One region of the Rhizobium sp. L9 genome, then DNA from elsewhere that is predicted to be linked to it. Evidence: riboswitches for the same ligand, from Rfam matches in the RefSeq annotation. Region 1 holds a riboswitch; each other region holds the start of a gene.
The links. Region 1 has a riboswitch for cobalamin ahead of CO660_RS03400 (CbtB domain-containing protein). Riboswitches for the same ligand answer to the same signal wherever they lie in the genome.
Positions count from the first base shown of each region.

Region 1 (4,758 bases):
CGCCCTTTCCTAGGTGTCGTGCATCGGCACCATCAATCGAGAAGACGCCGACCTTCACCGTCGATGAGCCGGCGTTGAATGTCAGGAGGAGGTCGGTGGATGACATGTCTTCAGAGACTCCGCACAGTCGTCACGATGACCGAACTTAGCGCCGAAACTCCCGCCGGAAAGGCATGGCCGCCCGAGCGCCACATGCTGACGGTGCGTGGCAGCCTTGGGGCAGTTTTGTCGAATTACGCGAGGGTCAGGCGGTTGACGCCAGATTGGCGTTGCGATCGCGGATGAAGATGCTCGCCTCGGCGGCGGGCATCGCCTTACCGAAAAGATAGCCCTGGCCGATGTCGCAGCCGAGCTGCAGCAGGAAGGCAAGCTGGCCATGCTCCTCGACACCTTCCGCAGTCGTCTTGATGTTGAGGCTTCTGCTGAGGCCAAGCATGGCGCGGACGATTTTTTCCTGCCGTTCGTCATCGCGATAGGTGGCGATGAAGCTCTTGTCGATCTTGATCTTGTCGAAGCGGTAGCGGGCGAGCTGGGCAAGGCTCGAATAGCCCGTGCCGAAATCGTCGAGAGCGATCTGGATGCCGGCCGCATGCAGCTCTTCGAGAATGATGGCGGCGATAGCGGGATCCTGGATCAGCGCGTTTTCGGTGATCTCAATCTCCAGGCGTTGCGGCGGCAGCCGGCTTGCTGAAAGGACCTTGAGGATGCGGGAGGCCAGCAGCCTGTCTTCCATCTGCACCGGCGACACGTTGAAGGACAAAGTGACATGAGCTGGCCAAGTGAGCGCATCGCCGCAGGCCTGCGCAAGGAGATCCTCGAACAGGGCGGTGATCATCCCGGTCTCCTCGGCAATGTCGATGAAAACAGGCGGCGAAATATTGATACCATCCTCGCCGACCCAGCGCGCGAGGGCTTCGAAACCGCAAAGCTGGCCAGTTTTCAAATCAATCAAAGGTTGATAGAAAGGCATGATCGCCTTGTCGGCGATTGCCGCGCGCAGCCTGCTTTCCAGAGAGGCGCGTTCCGTTACCTTGTCCTGCATCGAAGCTTCGAAGACGAGATAATTGTTAGGGCCGCGTGATTTGGCCTCATACATGGCCAGATCCGCACGGTGGGCGGCGTCTTCCAGCGGCTCGCTGCCCTCAAGCCAGCGATCGTAGCCGACGCTGGCGCCGACTTCGACGGCAAAGCCATCGATATGGATCGGCCGGGTGACGGCCTGGATCAGCAACTTGGCGAAACGCTCCTCGCGCTCTGCCGTCAGGGAAAAGGCGACGATGATGAATTCGTCACCGCCGAAGCGGTAAACGCAATCCGCGTTGCCAAGCGCGCAGATGCGTCTGGCAACTTCGACCAGCAACACGTCGCCGCCCTTGTGGCCGACGAGATCGTTGACTTTTTTGAAGCCGTCGAGGTCGACGGAGAAGATCGTGACGTTGTCGTCCCATTCCTCGATCTCGGCCTCGCCGCTTCTGACCGGCCGTGAGAGGATTTTGCGCTCGAAGGCGTAGCGGTTCGGCAGCTTGGTCAGATGGTCGTGGGTTGCCGTCCAATCGGCCTTAGCCTGTTCGGTGGCGCGCAGCTCCATTTCCTTGCGCAGGTCGGCGATGCGCAGCACCGAATAGATGAAGCTCATCGCGCCAGCGATGCCGAGAGCCAGAACGAGCTTATCCGCCCCGTACTCGCCGAAACTGGTCATGAAGGAGACGAGGCGGTCGTCGAAGTGCAGCACCGTGCCGAGGATCCAGAGGGTTACTCCGAAAACCACAACCGACACGCATTGCCTTCCGGCCCTGCTTCGAAAAAACGCAGGCATTATCGCATTCTCCATCTCCACCCTCTGCCGGACTATCACGAAAATCTGAAATGTTCGTTGAAACCATAAGGCGAATTGTTGGAGGTGGCAGCCCGTCCGTTGCGGTGCTGTCCGGACCTCGGCTGCGCTACGGCGTTTCGCTGGTGCTGCTTGGAAGATTAGAGGATGTCCGGATTCAAGACGAGGGGAGCCCCACGAAAGAACGAGGGCGAGCGTGCTGTCGCATCGCTCGCCCTGTCTCGCTCTTCAGGCGGTGACGATCAGCAGCGGAACGCTGACGACCAGACCGACCATAACTAAGGTGAGCGTCACGACCCTCATCAAGCGCAGGCGCCGCGTACGCTCCCCACTCCAATCATATGCCATAGCTTCCGTCTCCTTGGGACAAGGAAGTAGTCCCGGTCAGACCCGGTTCAATAGAGATGACGCGATTTGCTTGCGTAAGGCTGGATAGTATGAGGGATGTCTAATTCTCTAGAGGCGCAGCGACCAGCGCTGTCCATTGCTGGTCATCCGAACGACCACCAGCGGCTCGACATCGACGAGCCAGAACGAGGGGAGGGGAGCCTGAAGCACATGCGCAATCGCTGTTCTTATAATCGATGCGTGGGTGACGGCTATCACATGACCGCCGAGCGTGGATTGTTCATCCATCCAGCCGGCGACGCGCGTCCGCAGACCGAGAAAACTGTCGCCGCCATGTGGGGCGGCTTCCGGATCGCTCATCCAAGCCATGAGGTTCTCCGGCTCTTCGGTGCCGATTGCCGCAATCGGCCTGCCGGCCCAGCGGCCATTGTCGCAGTCGGCAAGCCGCTGTTCTATTTGAGCGTCGAGACCGAGGGCTGTAGCGGTCTGGCGGGCACGCAAAGCCGGGCTCGTGACGATCCGGTCGGCGCGAGGCAGGGCGGTCATCCGGCCGGCTTCTTCAGCGGCCTTGTCTTCCAGCGGCTCATCCAGCGGGAACAGGGCCTTGCGGCTCGCCGCCGTGGCGCCGTGACAGATCCAGGTGAGGCGGGTATTCACGGTTGTTCCGATCTTCGCAATATGGTGGGGACGACCCTTCGCCGGCGTCTCGAAGTTTCGTTGACAGTCTCTTCGGCGTCCAGATATAACCGTGCTGTTGCGGGTTTGGAAGCCGGTGGAAATCCGGCGCGGTCGCGCCACTGTGACCAGCGTTTCGAAGTTCTTTACGCTGGAAGTCAGACCCTGCCGCACAACACTCTTTCGACTGAACGCGTCATTCCGGAGGGATACATGTCTGACACCACTTTCGCGCCCGTTGCGGCACCGGCGCCAATCCCTGTAGGGGAAATCCTGCCCTGGGCGGTTTTCGGCGGCCTGCTGATGCTCATCGTTCTTTATTTCGTCGGCACCGAGGAAGGCGCGATGGCGCTGTTCAACGGCATGTATGTGCACGAATTCGTGCATGACGGCCGCCATCTGCTCGGCTTTCCCTGCCACTAAAGCGCATCGCGATCTTTCAGATTCGCTTTTCGCGCTTTAGGTCTTTGTTTACGCATGTCGTTATCGCAAAACCGCTGCACACTTTTGCGCGACATGCTTAGGGGGAATATTGACATGGTTGGAAAGCTTCTGCTTCGCGGCATGCTCGCGGGCCTGATTGCTGGTATCCTCGTTTTCGCTTTCGCCCATATCTTCGGCGAGCCGCTGGTCGATGCGGCAATCGCCTTCGAGGAGGCGAGCGCCCAGGCGGCGGGCGAAGCTGCCGAACCTGAAATCGTCAGCCGGGCCACGCAGGCTGGTCTCGGCCTTTTCACCGGCGTCATGGCCTACAGTATCGCCGTCGGCGGGCTCTTTTCGCTCGCCTTCGCCTTCGTACATGGCCGCTTCAGCAGCCTCTCGGCGCGCGGCACCTCGGCCGTTATCGCCATTGCCGCCTTCGTGGCAGTGGTGTTTGTTCCCGGAATCAAATATCCGGCCAACCCCCCGGCGGTCGGCAATCCCGAAACGATCGGCGTCAGGACCGAGCTGTTCTTCCTGATGATTGTCGTTTCGCTCGCCTCGCTGGTTGCCGCGGTCGCGCTGTCGCGCCGCCTTGGCGAGCGCTTCGGTCTCTGGAACGGCGCGATCATCGCCGGCATCGCCTATCTCGTCTTCATCGGCTTCGTGCTTTATCTGTTGCCGCCGATCAACGAGGTGCCCGAGAATTTCTCGGCGATGGTACTCTGGCGGTTCCGCACCACCTCGCTCGGCATGCATGCGATCCTTTGGGCAACGCTCGGTCTGGTTTTCGGAGCGCTGGCAGAAAGGGGTCTTGCCGCCAAGAGTGGACTGCGGCCGGCGTTCCGGTGATGCAGCATATTGGCAGGTTTGCTTTTCTCGGTCTCATCGCGAGCCTGTTGCCAATGTTTATCGGAAATGCTTTCGGCCATGGGAGCAGCTCTGGCGGCTCCGATACCGGGCTCGATATTCCGGCAATTTCCCACGGCGAGATGGCGATCATTTCGGAGTATCGCAGCAGCATCAGCATGCTGGCGTCACGGGCGGCCGATACGAACGAATCGTTCCGGCGTGTCCTGAACTACGCCGAAATCCAGTATTCCTATTGCCTCTGGGGTCGGATGCCCGGCAGCGTGACGGACGAGGAGAGCCCGTTCAACCAATGCGCCCATGCCTATCTCGCGGCGACGAAAGCCGTGCTGCTGGCGATGCGTGAGATGCCGCGGGAGGCAACCGCGGCGGGCGAAATCATATCGGCCATCGACGCCGAGATGGCGGGTCGCGGGCTTGCCTTCATTACCTGCCAGTTCAGCGGCGAGGCATTCAATACCGCCAATATCATCAAGCCGAGTTGGAGCAAGGTGCCGCTTCATCCTGCCAGCATGGCGTCCCTGACGGGGTTGGCCGCCATGTTGGGGCTTGCCATCCTGACGCTTCGCCGCTTCCTGCGGCCGAAGGCTCAGTCGTCGGAATAGCGCTGC
Region 1 covers NZ_NWSZ01000003.1:316,256-321,013, forward strand. The annotation lists gene CO660_RS03385 (acetate/propionate family kinase) at 1-106, opposite strand, end outside; gene CO660_RS03390 (bifunctional diguanylate cyclase/phosphodiesterase) at 245-1,816, opposite strand; gene CO660_RS03395 (histidine phosphatase family protein) at 2,291-2,839, opposite strand; cobalamin riboswitch at 2,896-3,045, shown strand; gene CO660_RS03400 (CbtB domain-containing protein) at 3,071-3,280, shown strand; gene CO660_RS03410 (CbtA family protein) at 3,395-4,129, shown strand; gene CO660_RS03415 (hypothetical protein) at 4,183-4,752, shown strand; gene CO660_RS03420 (sulfite oxidase-like oxidoreductase) at 4,737-4,758, opposite strand, start outside.

Region 2 (4,758 bases), on a different contig from region 1:
CTGATCGTTCCCTTCTGGGCAAGAAGCAGATGCATCGATTATCCTTGAACGAGCGCTTCGATCGCCTTGCGTACCGCGTCCTCGTTCATTTCATGCAAGCCGATGACGACGAGGCGCGTGCGGCGCGCCTCGCCCGCTGCCCAGGCGCGGTCGAAATACTGGTCGATGCGGCTGCCGACGGCCTGCAGTTGCAGGCGCATGGGCTTGCCCAAGACGTCGATGAAGCCTTTGAGGCGCAGCACATCATGCTCGGCGATGATGCCCTTCAGCTTCTCGACAAAGCCCGTCGGATCGGAAACAGCGCCGAGTTCGACAACGAAGCTTTCGAATTCGTCGTGGTCGTGTGGCGCCCCCTCCTCGTGCTCCAGCTCGTGATGGGACTTGCGGTTGGCGATATCGTCTTCCGTGCCGATGCCGAGGCCGAGCAGCACGCCTGCCGGCACCTCGCCATTCCTGGCTTCGATCATGACCGGCTTGCGGGCAATGCGGGAGGCGACTTCGCTCTTCACGCGGTCAAGGCCATCGCCATCGATCAGGTCGGTCTTGTTGAGCACGATGAGATCGGCGCATGTGAGCTGGTCTTCGAACAGCTCCTCGATCGGGCTCTCATGATCGAGCGAGTCGTCCTCGCTGCGCGCCGCCTCGACTGCATCATGGTCGTCGGCGAAACGGCCGGCGGCAACGGCCGCACTGTCGACGACCGTAATGACGCCGTCGACGGTCACCTGGGTGCGAATATCGGGCCACTTGAAGGCGGCGACCAGCGGCTGCGGCAGGGCGAGGCCGGAGGTTTCGATGACGATATGGTCGGGCCGCTGTTCGCGCTCCAGGAGCTTCGTCATCGTTGGAATGAAATCGTCGGCGACGGTGCAGCAGATGCAGCCATTGGTGAGCTCGATAATGTCGTCCTCGCTGCAATTCTCCGCGCCGCAGCCCTTCAGGACCTCGCCATCGACACCGAGATCGCCGAACTCGTTGATGATAAGCGCAATCTTTTTGCCGCCGGCATTGGTGAGCAGGTTGCGGATCATCGTCGTCTTGCCGGCGCCGAGGAAGCCGGTGATGACGGTTGCGGGGATTTTCTGCTGGTTCATGGAACTTCAACCCTTCATTTTCAGCGGCAGACCGGCCGCGATGAAATAGACCTCGTCGGCCTTCGCCGCGATTATTTGGTGCAGCCGTCCGGCATGATCGCGAAAATCGCGCGCCATGCGATTGTCAGGCACGATCCCGAGACCAACCTCGTTGGAAACGAAGACGAGTTGCGCCTTGGCGCCGGGGAGGAAATCGGCGAGCGCGGCAAATTCCACAGCCATCTCGCGCTCCGCCATCATCAGGTTGGTCACCCAGAGCGTCAGGCAATCGACAAGCACAATGCGTCCCTCGCCATCGATGGCGGCAAGCACGCCGAAAAGATCGAGCGGCTCCTCATGCGTCATCCAGGAAGGGCCGCGATCGGTCCTGTGCTGGGCAATACGCGTCTGCATCTCCTCGTCCCAGGCACGGCCGGTGGCGAGATAGTGGCGCTCGAGGCCGCTTGCCCTAACGAGATTTTCGGCGAAACGGGATTTGCCGGAGCGTGCCCCGCCGAGGATGAGCGTGGTGGTCATGCCCGAATATTCCTCTGAGGAGGCGTGCCGCTGCAGCTTGTTCTAGTTTTAACTCTATGAGCCACGGTAGCCAAAACTTTGCTTGAGAAAGCATAATTAATCACGGCGCGGACGCGCCGTGGCCGGGTTCCTGTGACAAGCACAGGAATGAGGGAGGAAAGGAAGGCGCGTAATACGCAGACATAACCTGAAGGCGACGAACCGGCACCTCTCATACGCACCACCAGAGGCGGCGTTGAATTCGTTCTTTCAGCCAAAACAACCTCCGTGCTGGCAGCGGGTCTCTTGCCCAGGTTTGGGCTGTTCGCCCGGCACGGAAGGCAGGTCTCCTGGCTCGCGGTTATCGGCGGCGATCGGGGGCGAACCGGAAGCCCGGTCGCCCCTGATCGTGCCAGCGGATCTGCCTCGCCTTCCCGGCTGCCTCGGTGAAAAGGTGGACGATTCGTAGAGATAGAGGCGTCCGACCCCGGTTGATCACCATGCATTTCCAGTGGCTTTTCCGGCATGTCGCCCATCCCGCCCGCCTGCACGATTGCGGTTAGGCCGGAAGGTTCGATGCCGGATGGAAGACCCTGACCGCTCTACAGTCGCGGGGTCGGCTGCGATGAAGGCGCCCGATGTGGGTCCGCCCCGTCACATTCCCTTTTCATCCGGAAGGCGAAATGCCGATCCGGAACCATCCGTTATTCCTCAGATGGTTAGGCAAGCTGGCGGGTGAAGTCAACCGACCTTCGCCACCACCTTCCCGCTGGACTGCGCGAAAGGCCGGCCAAGACCACTGACCCTACCGGAAATATCGTCTTTTATCAGCGGCTTACGTCATGAATATTCGACGTGTCCGTCGGCCTTTCGCCGCAATTGCGTTGCAAGGCGACTGCACCTCCGCCCTTGACCCGGCCTCTCCTCGCCTAGTTGTCTAGCCATGCTTATGAAATTGGATCGGCGCCGCCTGCGCGCGCTGCGTGTTTTCTTCGATCCGGGGCGACTGCGCGCCCTGACGCGCCGCAGCGAAGTCGGCCTCTCGCTGGCCGGTGCCATCGTCGGCATCGCCTCGGGGCTTGCCGTGACCGGCATGAGCTATGTCTCCAACCAGCTGCACCAGCTTGTTTTCGGCATCGCCGACAGCGAAAGGCTGAGCGCGTCGGTAATCCATGACAAGATGCTGCTGCTCACCGCCCCCGTCATCGGCGGCGCCCTGCTCGGCCTGCTGTTCCTGGTGCTCGCCAAACGGCGCAAGAAACCCATGGTCGACCCGATCGAGGCGAATGCTCTGCATGGCGGCCGCCTCTCCCTGACCGATAGCATCATCGTTGCCGTACAGAACCTGATCTCCAACGGCTTCGGCGCCTCCGTCGGCCTGGAGGCCGGCTATACCCAGCTCGCCGCCGGCATTGCCTCCAAATTCGGCCTGAAGCTGCAGCTGCGCCGCTCGGACCTGCGCATCCTCGTCGGTTGCGGCGCGGCCGGCGCCATTGCCGCCGCCTTCAACGCGCCGCTGACGGGCGCCTTCTACGCCTTCGAGCTGATCATCGGCACCTACACCATCGTATCGCTAACCCCGGTAGTGGTCTCCGCCCTCGTTTCGACCCTCATCGCAAGGTTGCTTGCCGAGGGCGATTTCACCATCGATATCGGCAGCTTCGGCTCGGTCGTGCCGGCCGATTATATCCCGGCGCTGCTGCTCGGCGTCTTCTGCGCCGGCGTTGGCATTCTCCTCATGCAGGGCGTGGCCTTCATCGAGGAGGTGGCGCGCAAAAGCTCGATCGCTCCGCCCTTTCGGCCGGCGCTCGGCGGCATCATCGTCGGGCTTCTCGCGATGATCTCGCCGCAGGTGCTTTCGGCCGGCCACGGGGCGCTGCATCTCAACTTGTCCCGCGACGTGGCGATCCCGGCGCTGATCGGTCTCTTTCTCCTGAAATCGCTGGCTTCGGCAATCTCGATCGGTTCTGGCTTCAGGGGTGGTCTGTTCTTCGCCTCGCTGTTCATGGGCGCCCTGCTGGGCAAGCTCTTTGCTTATTGCGGCCCCTATTTTGCTGATGCGACATTAACGCCGGTCATTTATGCTGTGGTCGGGATGAGTTCCCTGGCGGTCGCCGTCATTGGCGGGCCGCTGACGATGACCTTTCTGGCGCTCGAAATCACCGGCGATTTCCCGATCACGGCACTTGTTCTTGCGGCCGTCATCACCTCCTCGCTCGTCGTGCGCTCGACCTTCGGCTACTCCTTCGCCACATGGCGTTTCCATCTGCGCGGCGAGAGCATCCGCAGCGCCCACGACGTCGGCTGGATCCGCAATCTCACCGTGAACAAGCTGATGCGCGCCGACGTGAAGACGGCAAGAGCCGATATCTCGCTGGAAGACTTCAAGAGGGCCTTCCCGATCGGCTCGACCCAGCGCGTCATTCTCGTCGACGAGAACGACAAATATGCTGGCCTCGTACTGGTCCCGGAGATCTACGCTAACCCGACCGACGCTCAGGACGAGGGCCAGACGCTTGCCGATTTCATCCGCTATCGCAATGATTTCCTGCAGCCGCAGATGAATGCCAAACAGGCGGCGGCGATCTTCGACAAGAACGAAAGCGAAGCGCTCGCCGTCGTCAACAATCTGATCGAGCGCAAGGTCGTGGGACAGCTCAGCGAAAGCCACACGCTGCGCCGCTACAGCGAAGAACTCGACCGGCGCCGCCGCGAGGTGTCGGGCGAGATCTGAGCGAGCCTAAGAAGCGGCGCCGGCAAGCCTGTAAACGTCGGCTCTCTTCGAGACGCCGCGCAGCTCGAAAGCGCCGAGATAGTCGCAGGGCACAGCGCAGGTCGCTGCGAAGCTTTCCGACAGCAGCAGGGGCTGCTCAAGCGTTCCGCACAGCTTCTCGAGCCGCGACGCCTCGTTGACCGCCCTGCCGATCACGGTGAAGTCCAGCCGGCCTTGGGCGCCGACATTTCCGTAGAAAACCTCGCCGAGATGCAAGACGACATCAATCCCGATATCGGGGCCACCATAAAACGTCCGTTCGCGATTGAGCTCCTCGTTTGCCCTCAACAGGTTCTGTGCCGAAGCCAATGCGGCCTTGCAAGACATTTGCGGATCTTCGGCGTCCGTCGGAAAGATCGCCAGCACGCTATCGCCCATGAACTTGAGGATCTCGCC
Region 2 covers NZ_NWSZ01000018.1:54,526-59,283, forward strand. The annotation lists gene cobN (cobaltochelatase subunit CobN) at 1-35, opposite strand, end outside; gene cobW (cobalamin biosynthesis protein CobW) at 39-1,094, opposite strand; gene cobU (bifunctional adenosylcobinamide kinase/adenosylcobinamide-phosphate guanylyltransferase) at 1,101-1,610, opposite strand; cobalamin riboswitch at 1,912-2,306, opposite strand; gene CO660_RS18690 (chloride channel protein) at 2,533-4,323, shown strand; gene CO660_RS18695 (adenylate/guanylate cyclase domain-containing protein) at 4,330-4,758, opposite strand, start outside.
Region 2: another riboswitch for cobalamin. It lies ahead of cobU (bifunctional adenosylcobinamide kinase/adenosylcobinamide-phosphate guanylyltransferase); the one in region 1 lies ahead of CO660_RS03400 (CbtB domain-containing protein).

Region 3 (4,758 bases), on a different contig from region 1:
ACAATTCGGATGAAGAAGGGAACTGCTGGTGACGGCTGCAGTGTCCGCCTCCGGATGCAACGAGTGCCGACTTACCTCACGGAAGAATACCCGCATCTTCTGGATAAAATCTCGAAAATGCGCTAGGAATTGATCCAAGCTTATTAAGAGAAACACGTTAAGAGACAAGGTACGGCGGATGGACGCCACCTTTGACCGATCGACACTTTCTCATTCCCGGACGACGCCGTGAAACGCCGAAATCTGTCTCTTGCTCTTATGCTTGCGCTGGCATCACCGGCCGCAGCACAGACCAGCGCTATTTGCAACGACTTGCGCGGTCGCCTTGCCGACCTGCCACGATCGATCGGTAGCAATAACGGGCCGGAAGCGCGCCAATATGCAAATGCCATGGCCGAGCAGAACCTCGAGCTGCGCAAGGTCCGCAACGATCTGCGCAATAACGGATGCACTTCAGGCAGCATGGTCGTGATTGGCAGTGACAACGCCGACTTTTGCGCCGAACTCTCTGACGCCGAAGCCCGGATGATCGACAATATCCGTTATCTCCAGGAGCGCCGCGACGAGCTGCGCAACCACGGCGACGGCAGTGACGACGCGCGCCGAGAATTGACGGCGGCACTCGAACGCAACGGCTGCAACAGCGACAATTTCTATGCCCCGACCGAGCGTAGCGCAGACGACCCCGCCCCGAGTGTCGAGGAACAGGCGATGCGCACCGATACCTTCATTCCGCTCGGCGGCGGTGAAGAGACCGATCTGCGTTACGGCCTGCCGAGGGCCGAAATGTTTTCACCGATCAGCACCATCTGCGTGCGCAGCTGCGACGGTGGCTTCTTCCCGATCAGCTCAAATACCACCTCGGTGGATTTCGGCCGCGATGCCCAGACCTGCGCCAAGATGTGCCCCGGCATTGAAACCGAGCTCTTCTATCGCGACGTGACCAGCACCGACTCCTCGAACATGATCTCGGTCGCAACGGGCGCGCCCTATAGCGCCATGAAGAACGCTTTTGTCTACAAGAACCGCGCGCCTGGCGAGAAAAATTCCTGCGCCTGCAATCTCACCGCCTATTACGAGGAGATGCGCGGCAAGCAGGCCCTGAGCGAACCGCCGCAGCAGGGCTCGATCACGACGGTCCGCACTAAACCGCCGACGAAAGATACTGCGGCAGCATCAGCCCCGCCGCAGCCATCCGTTGCCGAACGTCCCTACGACCCCACGCAGAACAAGGTTCGTCAGGTCGGCCCGCAATTCCTTGCCGGCGACCAGGGCTCGATCGACCTTGCCAATCCGGCGACGCCGGGTCCGCAACCACAGCAGCAGTAATTGCTACGGGTCGTTGCGTCCCCATCCGTCGTGGAAAACGAGTTCCTCGAGCGGCAGCCGCTGCCGCCAACCTTTGACCGAAAGTTCCGGTTCGTCATAAAGACGGTCGACAAAGCCGGCGCAGAGCCAGGCGACCACCTCGATATGCTCCGGTATGCCGAGAATTGTTTTCAGGTCGCCTTCATGAAAGATGCTGACCCAGCCGATGCCGACCCCTTCGGCGCGGGCCGCGAGCCAGAGATTCTGAATGGCGCAAACGGTCGAATAGGAATCCATCCTCGGATTGTGCGTCCGTCCCAGCACCACGCTGCCGCCGCGGGTGGGATCGCAGGTTACGCATATGCCGAGCGGCGCCTCCACGATGCCTTCGAGCTTGAGGGATCGATAGGCCTGCCGCCGCTCGCCTTCGAACATCGAAGCTGCCTCTTCGTTGGCCACGGCAAAGGCGTTGCGCACGCGGGTGCGGACGGTTGCACTTTTCACGAGAATGAAATTCCATGGCTGCATGAAGCCGACCGACGGCGCATGATGGGCGGCGGTCAGGAGCCGCGCCACGACATCGTCGGGCAAGGGATCGGGCAGGAACTGGCTGCGCACGTCACGCCGCGTCATGATTGCGTGATAGACGGCTTCACGTTCGGCCATGGAAAAACCGGATGCCGCCGAAAGGGCATCCGCATAAGAGGGTCGCATCGTCAAATCCCCAACAACGCAACCGCCCGCCGTCCGCGCGGGTTGGGTCTATCTCGCCAGGCCGGTCTTCTGACTCGGCTTCATCCATCTGCCGCAGCCTTCCCGGCAAAGCCAGTGGCGTGATGAAGCGGCAGACGTCGGCCTTACAGCGTTGGGCACGTTCCGGCCTTGCACCGGATTCCCGATTCTCCCGCCTCGAGGGCGGGCACCTGACGGCGCATCTATTTCAGGAAATCGGAACGGAGGCAAGCGTCGGCACGTCAGCCTTAAAGAGGCGAACCCGTGATTTCGCCTCGCAAATTTTGCGTGACAATGAGCGGCCGCGACGCTACATACGCGGAATGTCGACGACTTCAGCCTACGCCTCCTCGCGATTTTATTCGTACCGCTGCTTCCAGCGGATGCGGGTCTGTGCGTAACTGAATTCAACGCGACGACAACCCGAACAGCCGCTAGTCTACCTGGCGGCTTTTCTGTTCCGCACGGTATGACCAAACAGGAGCCATGCCGTGCCCGACACCATCGATGATCTGCGTATTCTCGAGATCACCCCGCTGACCAGACCCGCCGATGTCATCGCGGAAATCCCCCGAACCGCCGCCGTCAGCGAGACGGTGACCAGCAACCGCCACGCGGTCCATAAGATTCTCGAGGGTGAAGACGACCGCCTGATCGTCGTCATCGGCCCCTGCTCCATCCACGATCCGGTTGCTGCACGCGAGTATGCCGCGCGGCTGGCCGAGCAGCGACAGCGCTTCTCCAGTGATCTGGAAATCGTCATGCGCGTCTATTTCGAAAAGCCGCGCACCACAGTCGGCTGGAAGGGCTTGATGAACGACCCGCATCTCGACGGCAGCTACCGTATCGAGGAAGGGCTGAGAATTGCCAGAAGGCTGCTGCTCGACATCAACGCGATGGGCCTTCCCGCCGGGGTCGAATTCCTCGAGACGATCACACCGCAATACATTGCCGACCTCGTCAGCTGGGGTGCGATCGGCGCCCGCACGACCGAGAGCCAGATCCATCGCCAGCTCGCCTCCGGCCTCTCCTGCCCGATCGGCTTCAAGAACGGCACCGACGGCGGGGCTCGCGTCGCGATCGACGCGATCCTGGCCGCTTCACAACCGCATCACTTCCCGGCCGTCACCAAGGACGGACAGGCGGCAATCGCCTCGACAAAGGGCAATGAGGACTGCCACATCATTCTGCGCGGCGGCAAGCGGCCGAATTATGAGGCGGCCGATGTCGGAGCCGTCACAGCGGAATGCCTGAAACTCGGGGTCACCCCGCGCATCCTCATCGACGCCAGCCATGCCAACAGCAGCAAAGATCCGATGAACCAGCCACGGGTTGTCAAGGACGTCGCCGGACAGATCTCCGCGGGCAATCACCACATCAAGGGCATGATGATCGAAAGCAACCTCGTTGCCGGCCGCCAGGATCTCGTTCCCGGCAAGCCGCTCGTCTACGGCCAGTCCATCACCGATGGCTGCATTGACTGGGATATGTCGGTGAGTGTGCTGGAAGATCTGGCGGACGCCGCTCGCAGGCGGCGCCGAGCGGCAGCGGCTTAAGCCGCCGGAAAATACCTGACATAGGCAAACTCGTCACCATCAGGTGACCAGCAGGGCACGTTGATCGTGCCCTGCCCGCCGAAAAGCTCGAACAGCGTCTTCAGGTTGCCGCCGTCCATATCCATCAGCCGCAACCGCACGTCGAGATCGCGCGGATGGTCAAAGACCGAAGGATCGTAGGACAGGATCAGCACCTTGTCGTTTTTGGGCGATGGATGGGGAAACCAGTTCCCGTGATTGTCCGACGTCACCTGTTCGAGGCCTGTGCCATCCGGATGGATGCGCCAGATCTGCATCAGCCCGGTGCGGCTGGAATTGAAATAGACCCATTGGCCGTCGGCGGAATAATCCGGCCCGTCGTTGCGGCCTTCGCCATACGTCAGCCGCGTCTCGACGCCGCCGTCGACTGAGATCGTATAAATATCGAAAAGATCGTCGCGAATGCCGCAATAGGCGAGCTGGCGGCCATCCGGTGACCAGCCATGCCAATAGGACGGCTGGTTTTGCGTGATGAGCCGCGGCGTGCCGCCTTCGACCGGCAGGATGTAGATCGTCGACTTGCCGAACTCCGTCTTGTCCGAGATGACGATCTCAGTGCCATCAGGCGAAATGCCGTGATCATTGTTGCAATTGACGGCAAAGCCCGTATCGACCTTCACCACCTCGCCGCCATCGAGCGGCAGCCGGAAGAGCAGCCCGTTGCCGTTCAGCAGGAGATAGGAGCCATCGGGCGAGAAATTCGGCGCTTCCACCAGCCTGTCCGTCTGCCAGACCTCGCGAGCCCTGCCCGTCCTGACATTGTAGATCTCGACCGAGCTGCGCATGTTGCCTCCCTGATGTGTCGATTGCGTCAGCGATCGAGCTGCGTCAGCGATCTCGATTGCGTCAGCGATCCCGATCGCGTCAGCAATCCCGATTGCGCTAGCGATCCCGATTGCGCTAGCGATCCCGATTGCGCTAGCGATCCCGGAACCGGTTGGTGATCGGATAGCGCCGGTCGCGCCCGAAATTCTTCTTGGTGATCTTCACGCCCGGCGCCGATTGCCGGCGCTTGTATTCGGCAAGATAAAGCAGGTGCTCGACGCGGTGGACGGTGGCGACGTCATGGCCGCGCGCGACGATCTCCTCGACCGCCATTTCCTTCTCCACCAGGCACTCGAGA
Region 3 covers NZ_NWSZ01000012.1:12,218-16,975, reverse strand. The annotation lists gene CO660_RS13855 (DUF2865 domain-containing protein) at 229-1,329, shown strand; gene bluB (5,6-dimethylbenzimidazole synthase) at 1,333-2,022, opposite strand; cobalamin riboswitch at 2,064-2,250, opposite strand; gene CO660_RS13845 (3-deoxy-7-phosphoheptulonate synthase) at 2,532-3,596, shown strand; gene CO660_RS13840 (TolB family protein) at 3,593-4,420, opposite strand; gene CO660_RS13835 (NAD+ synthase) at 4,554-4,758, opposite strand, start outside.
Region 3: another riboswitch for cobalamin. It lies ahead of bluB (5,6-dimethylbenzimidazole synthase); the one in region 1 lies ahead of CO660_RS03400 (CbtB domain-containing protein).

Region 4 (4,758 bases), on a different contig from region 1:
GAGGATGTAGGAGGGATGCTTCTGTTTGACAAGGAAGCGGATATGGCTGAGACGAGCGAGACACGATACAGGGTCGGTGGCATGGATTGCGCCGCCTGCGCGAGCAAGATCGATACCGCAGTCAGGCGCATAGCAGGCGTTGCCGATGTCTCAGTCTCGGTGGTGACAGGCACCATGACCATCCGGCATGACGGCAGCAGCGATCTCAAGGCGGTCGAGAAGAAGGTGACGGGGCTTGGTTATTCCGTTTCGCCCTTTGCCGGAAATGCGACGCCTGCGCGTGAAGACCGCCGGCACCATCATCACGATCATGCCGCTCATGGCCATGGAGATCACGACCATGCCGGGCATGATCACGACCATGCCCATGACGAGAAGGAAATCGAAGGCTCGCATGGGCACGACGATGCACCGATGACCGGTCCCTGGTGGCGGAGCAGGAAGGGCCGGCTGACCATTTTTTCGGGTGCGGCGCTCGTTGCCGCCTATGCCGTCGGCCATCTGGTGCCGGCGGTCGCGTCCTACGCCTTCATCGTCGCCATGCTGGTCGGTCTGGCTCCGATCGCGCGGCGCGCTGTCATGGCGGCATTCTCCGGCACGCCGTTCTCGATCGAGATGCTGATGACGATCGCCGCCGTCGGCGCTGTTATCATCAATGCCGGCGAGGAAGCGGCGACGGTCGTATTCCTGTTTCTCGTCGGCGAGTTGCTCGAAGGCGTGGCGGCGGGCAAGGCGCGTGAAAGCATACAGTCGCTGACGGCCCTGGTGCCGAAGACCGCGCTGCTCGAAGACAATGGGCAGATGCGAGAGGTGCCGGCTGAAAGCCTTGCCGTCGGCACGGTTATCATGGTTCGCCCCGGCGATCGCATCTCTGCCGACGGCGTCATCGTATCAGGCGAGAGCGCGATCGACGAGGCTCCGGTGACGGGCGAGAGCACGCCGGTGCGCAAGGGCGTCGACGCCGTGGTCTATGCCGGTACGGTCAATGGCGATGCGGTGCTGAGGGTTCGCGTCACGGCGGCTGCTGCCGACAATACTATCGCCCGCGTCGTCAAGCTGGTGGAAGAAGCGCAGGAATCGAAGGCGCCGACGGAGCGCTTCATCGAGCGGTTTTCGCGCTACTACACGCCGGGTGTGGTCGTCGTTGCCGCGCTGGTCGCGGTCGTTCCGCCGCCGTTCTTCGGCGGCGCGTGGAGTGAGTGGATCTACAAGGGTCTTGCCATCCTGCTGATCGGCTGCCCTTGCGCCCTCGTCATCTCGACGCCGGCGGCGATCGCGGCTTCGCTGTCGGCGGGCGCGAGGCGCGGGCTGCTGATGAAGGGCGGTGCGGTCCTGGAGACGCTCGGCAAGGTGACGATGGTCGCCTTCGACAAGACGGGCACGCTGACGGAAGGCAAGCCTCGGGTGACCGACATCCTTTCCTTTGGATTGGGTGAGGCGCAGCTCCTGTCGCGCGCGGCGGTGCTCGAGCAGGGCTCCAGCCATCCGCTGGCACAGGCGATTCTCCACCGCGCCAAGGCGGACGGCGTGCCCGTGCCACCCGCCTTCGAGCTGGAAGCGCTGCCGGGCAAGGGTGTCACCGGCAAAATCGGCGGCGAGGCAGTTGATCTCTTGTCGCCGCCAGCCGCCCGCGAGCGGGCGGCACTTAACGCGGAACAGGAGGCGCGTATTGCAGGGCTCAATGATGAGGGCAAGAGCGTGTCGGTGCTGCTCGTCAATGGCGCTGCGTCCGGCCTGATCGCCATGCGCGACGAGCCGCGCGAGGACGCCGCGGCCGGGCTCTCGGCGCTCAAATTGGCCGGTGTCAAGGCGATGATGCTGACCGGCGACAACAAGCGGACGGCGGCAGCGGTCGCAGACATGCTCGGCATCGACTGGCGGGGCGAGATGATGCCCGAGGACAAGCAGCGGGTCGTCGGCGAATTGAAGCGCAAGGGCTTCATAGTCGCCAAGGTCGGCGACGGCATCAACGACGCGCCGGCGCTCGCCGCCGCCGACATCGGTATCGCCATGGGCGGCGGCACCGATGTGGCGCTGGAGACGGCCGATGCCGCCGTGCTGCACGGGCGCGTTGGCGACGTGGCGCGAATGATCGCGCTTTCGCAGCGGACGATGCGCAATATCCTCGAGAATATCACCATTGCACTCGGGCTGAAGGCTGTCTTCCTGGTGACCACGATCATCGGGATCACCGGGCTCTGGACGGCGATTCTCGCCGATACCGGAGCCACCGTGCTGGTTACGATCAACGCGCTCAGGCTGCTCCGCGTAGAGGAATAAATCCTTTCCTCTTCGGAGCGCCGATTAGGGCCGATCCGGAATCGAAAACCGCAGAGCCGGCTACAGGCCGGCTCTCGTCGTTCAGGCCTTCTCCACAGTTCGTTTTGTTTAAGACTTCATTATCCATGTTTTTCACAGGAACGCAGTGATTTCAAACCTGCCGTAACGCAACGCACAAACCATCCGTTGACGTGAATTTCGATTCGCGTACTATATCTAGTGTTCAAGGTTCCTTCGATTCGTGAGGATCGCGGGCTAAGACGGGAATACGGTGCGTCTCGCCATGAGGGTGGGGCAAGGCCGGAGCTGCCCCCGCAACTGTGAGCGGAGAGCAACTGTCCGATTTCGGGTCACTGGGGCATGATGCCTCGGGAAGGCTGGGCAGGTGCTTCGACCCGTGAGCCAGGAGACCTGCCTTGAATGAAACGTCCACGGGCGGGGTGTCCGGAAGGTCGCGTGCATGCAGCGGAATGATCCGCGCTGTTGCGCTGCCCCGAACGACCGCATGAGCACTTCGGGGTTTGAAGTCATGTCGAGAGCATCAAGGCCGGCGCCCGCGCACATCCTGCGAGGGACCAAGTCAGGCGTTTAAAGCGCCAACCTTGCCAGATCACTATCAAGCATTTCCCCGGACGCCGCATGGCGCCCGATCCCAGTCCTGCGTCCTGAATTCATTGACTTCACGAGGAACATGATGAGCGTTACCGTTTACAGCAAGCCGGCCTGTGTCCAATGCACGGCCACTTACCGCGCCCTCGATCGCCTGGGCGTGGATTATGAGATCGTCGATATTTCCGAGGATGCCGAAGCGCTCGATCGCGTGCGTGGCATGGGCTACATGCAGGTTCCGGTCGTCGTTGCCGGCGAGCAGCATTGGGCGGGCTTCCGCCCCGACATGATCAGCGCGCTCTCCTGACCGGAGAAAAGGAGTGGGGCTGATCGTCTATTATTCCAGCCGATCCGGGAACACCCATCGTTTCGTCGAGAAGCTGGGATTGCGCGCGGCGCGCATTCCCCTCGGCGCTGAGGCCATCCACATTCGCGAACCCTATGTGCTGATCTCGCCTACCTATTGCGGAAACGGCGGTAAAGGGGCCGTGCCCAAGCAGGTGATCCGCTTCCTCAACGAGGCGGAAAACCGCTCCAACATCCGCGGCGTGATTGCTGCGGGCAACAGCAATTTCGGCGAGACCTATGGGCTCGCCGGCGATGTCATCTCGAAGAAGTGCCAGGTGCCGTACCTCTACAGGTTCGAGCTCCTGGGAACTGCCGATGATATCGCCAACGTCAAAGACGGGATGGGACGATTTTGGACACGGGAACAAATCTGACGCGGGACGCGGGCGCAAAACCGCTGAAAGCGGCCGAAACACTCGACTATCATGCACTGAACGCGATGCTGAACCTCTACGACGACGAGGGAAAGATCCAGCTCGACAAGGATCGCGTGGCGGCCAAGCAATATTTCCTGCAGCATGTGAACCAGAACACCGTGTTCTTTCACAATCTTCGGGAAAAGCTCGATTACCTCGTCGCGGAGGGCTATTACGAGCAGGAGGTTCTCGACCAGTATTCCTTCAATTTCGTCCGCGACCTGTTCGATCAGGCCTATGCCAAGAAATTCCGGTTTCCTACCTTCCTCGGGGCTTTCAAATATTACACCAGCTATACGCTGAAGACCTTCGACGAAAAGCGCTATCTCGAGCGCTACGAAGACCGCATCTGCATGGTGGCGCTGGCTTTGGCGCGCGGCGATGAGGCCCTTGCTCGCGACATAGTCGACGAGATCATTTCCGGCCGCTTCCAGCCGGCAACGCCCACCTTCCTCAATGCAGGCAAGAAGCAGCGCGGCGAACTCGTTTCCTGTTTCCTGCTGCGCGTCGAGGACAACATGGAATCGATCGGCCGGTCGATCAATTCGGCGCTGCAGTTGTCGAAACGCGGCGGCGGCGTGGCCCTGTCGCTGTCCAATATCCGCGAGGCGGGCGCGCCGATCAAGCAGATCGAAAACCAGTCCTCCGGCATCATCCCCGTCATGAAGCTCCTGGAAGACAGCTTCTCCTATGCCAATCAGCTCGGTGCGCGGCAGGGGGCGGGTGCGGTTTATCTGAACGCCCATCATCCCGATATCATGCGCTTTCTCGACACCAAGCGTGAAAACGCCGATGAGAAAATCCGCATCAAGACGCTGTCGCTCGGCGTTGTCGTGCCCGACATCACCTTCGAACTCGCCAAGAACAATGAGGACATGTACCTGTTCTCGCCCTACGACGTGGAACGGGTCTACGGCGTGCCTTTCACCGAGATTTCGGTGACGGAGAAGTACCGGGAAATGGTGGCGGACGCCCGCATCTCGAAGAAGAAGATCAAGGCGCGCGAATTCTTCCAGGTCATCGCCGAAATCCAGTTCGAAAGCGGCTACCCTTACATCATGTTCGAGGACACGGTGAACCGCTCGAACCCGATTGCCGGGCGCAT
Region 4 covers NZ_NWSZ01000048.1:17,050-21,807, forward strand. The annotation lists gene CO660_RS31030 (heavy metal translocating P-type ATPase) at 43-2,280, shown strand; cobalamin riboswitch at 2,490-2,714, shown strand; gene nrdH (glutaredoxin-like protein NrdH) at 2,975-3,196, shown strand; gene nrdI (class Ib ribonucleoside-diphosphate reductase assembly flavoprotein NrdI) at 3,210-3,611, shown strand; gene nrdE (class 1b ribonucleoside-diphosphate reductase subunit alpha) at 3,590-4,758, shown strand, end outside.
Region 4: another riboswitch for cobalamin. It lies ahead of nrdH (glutaredoxin-like protein NrdH); the one in region 1 lies ahead of CO660_RS03400 (CbtB domain-containing protein).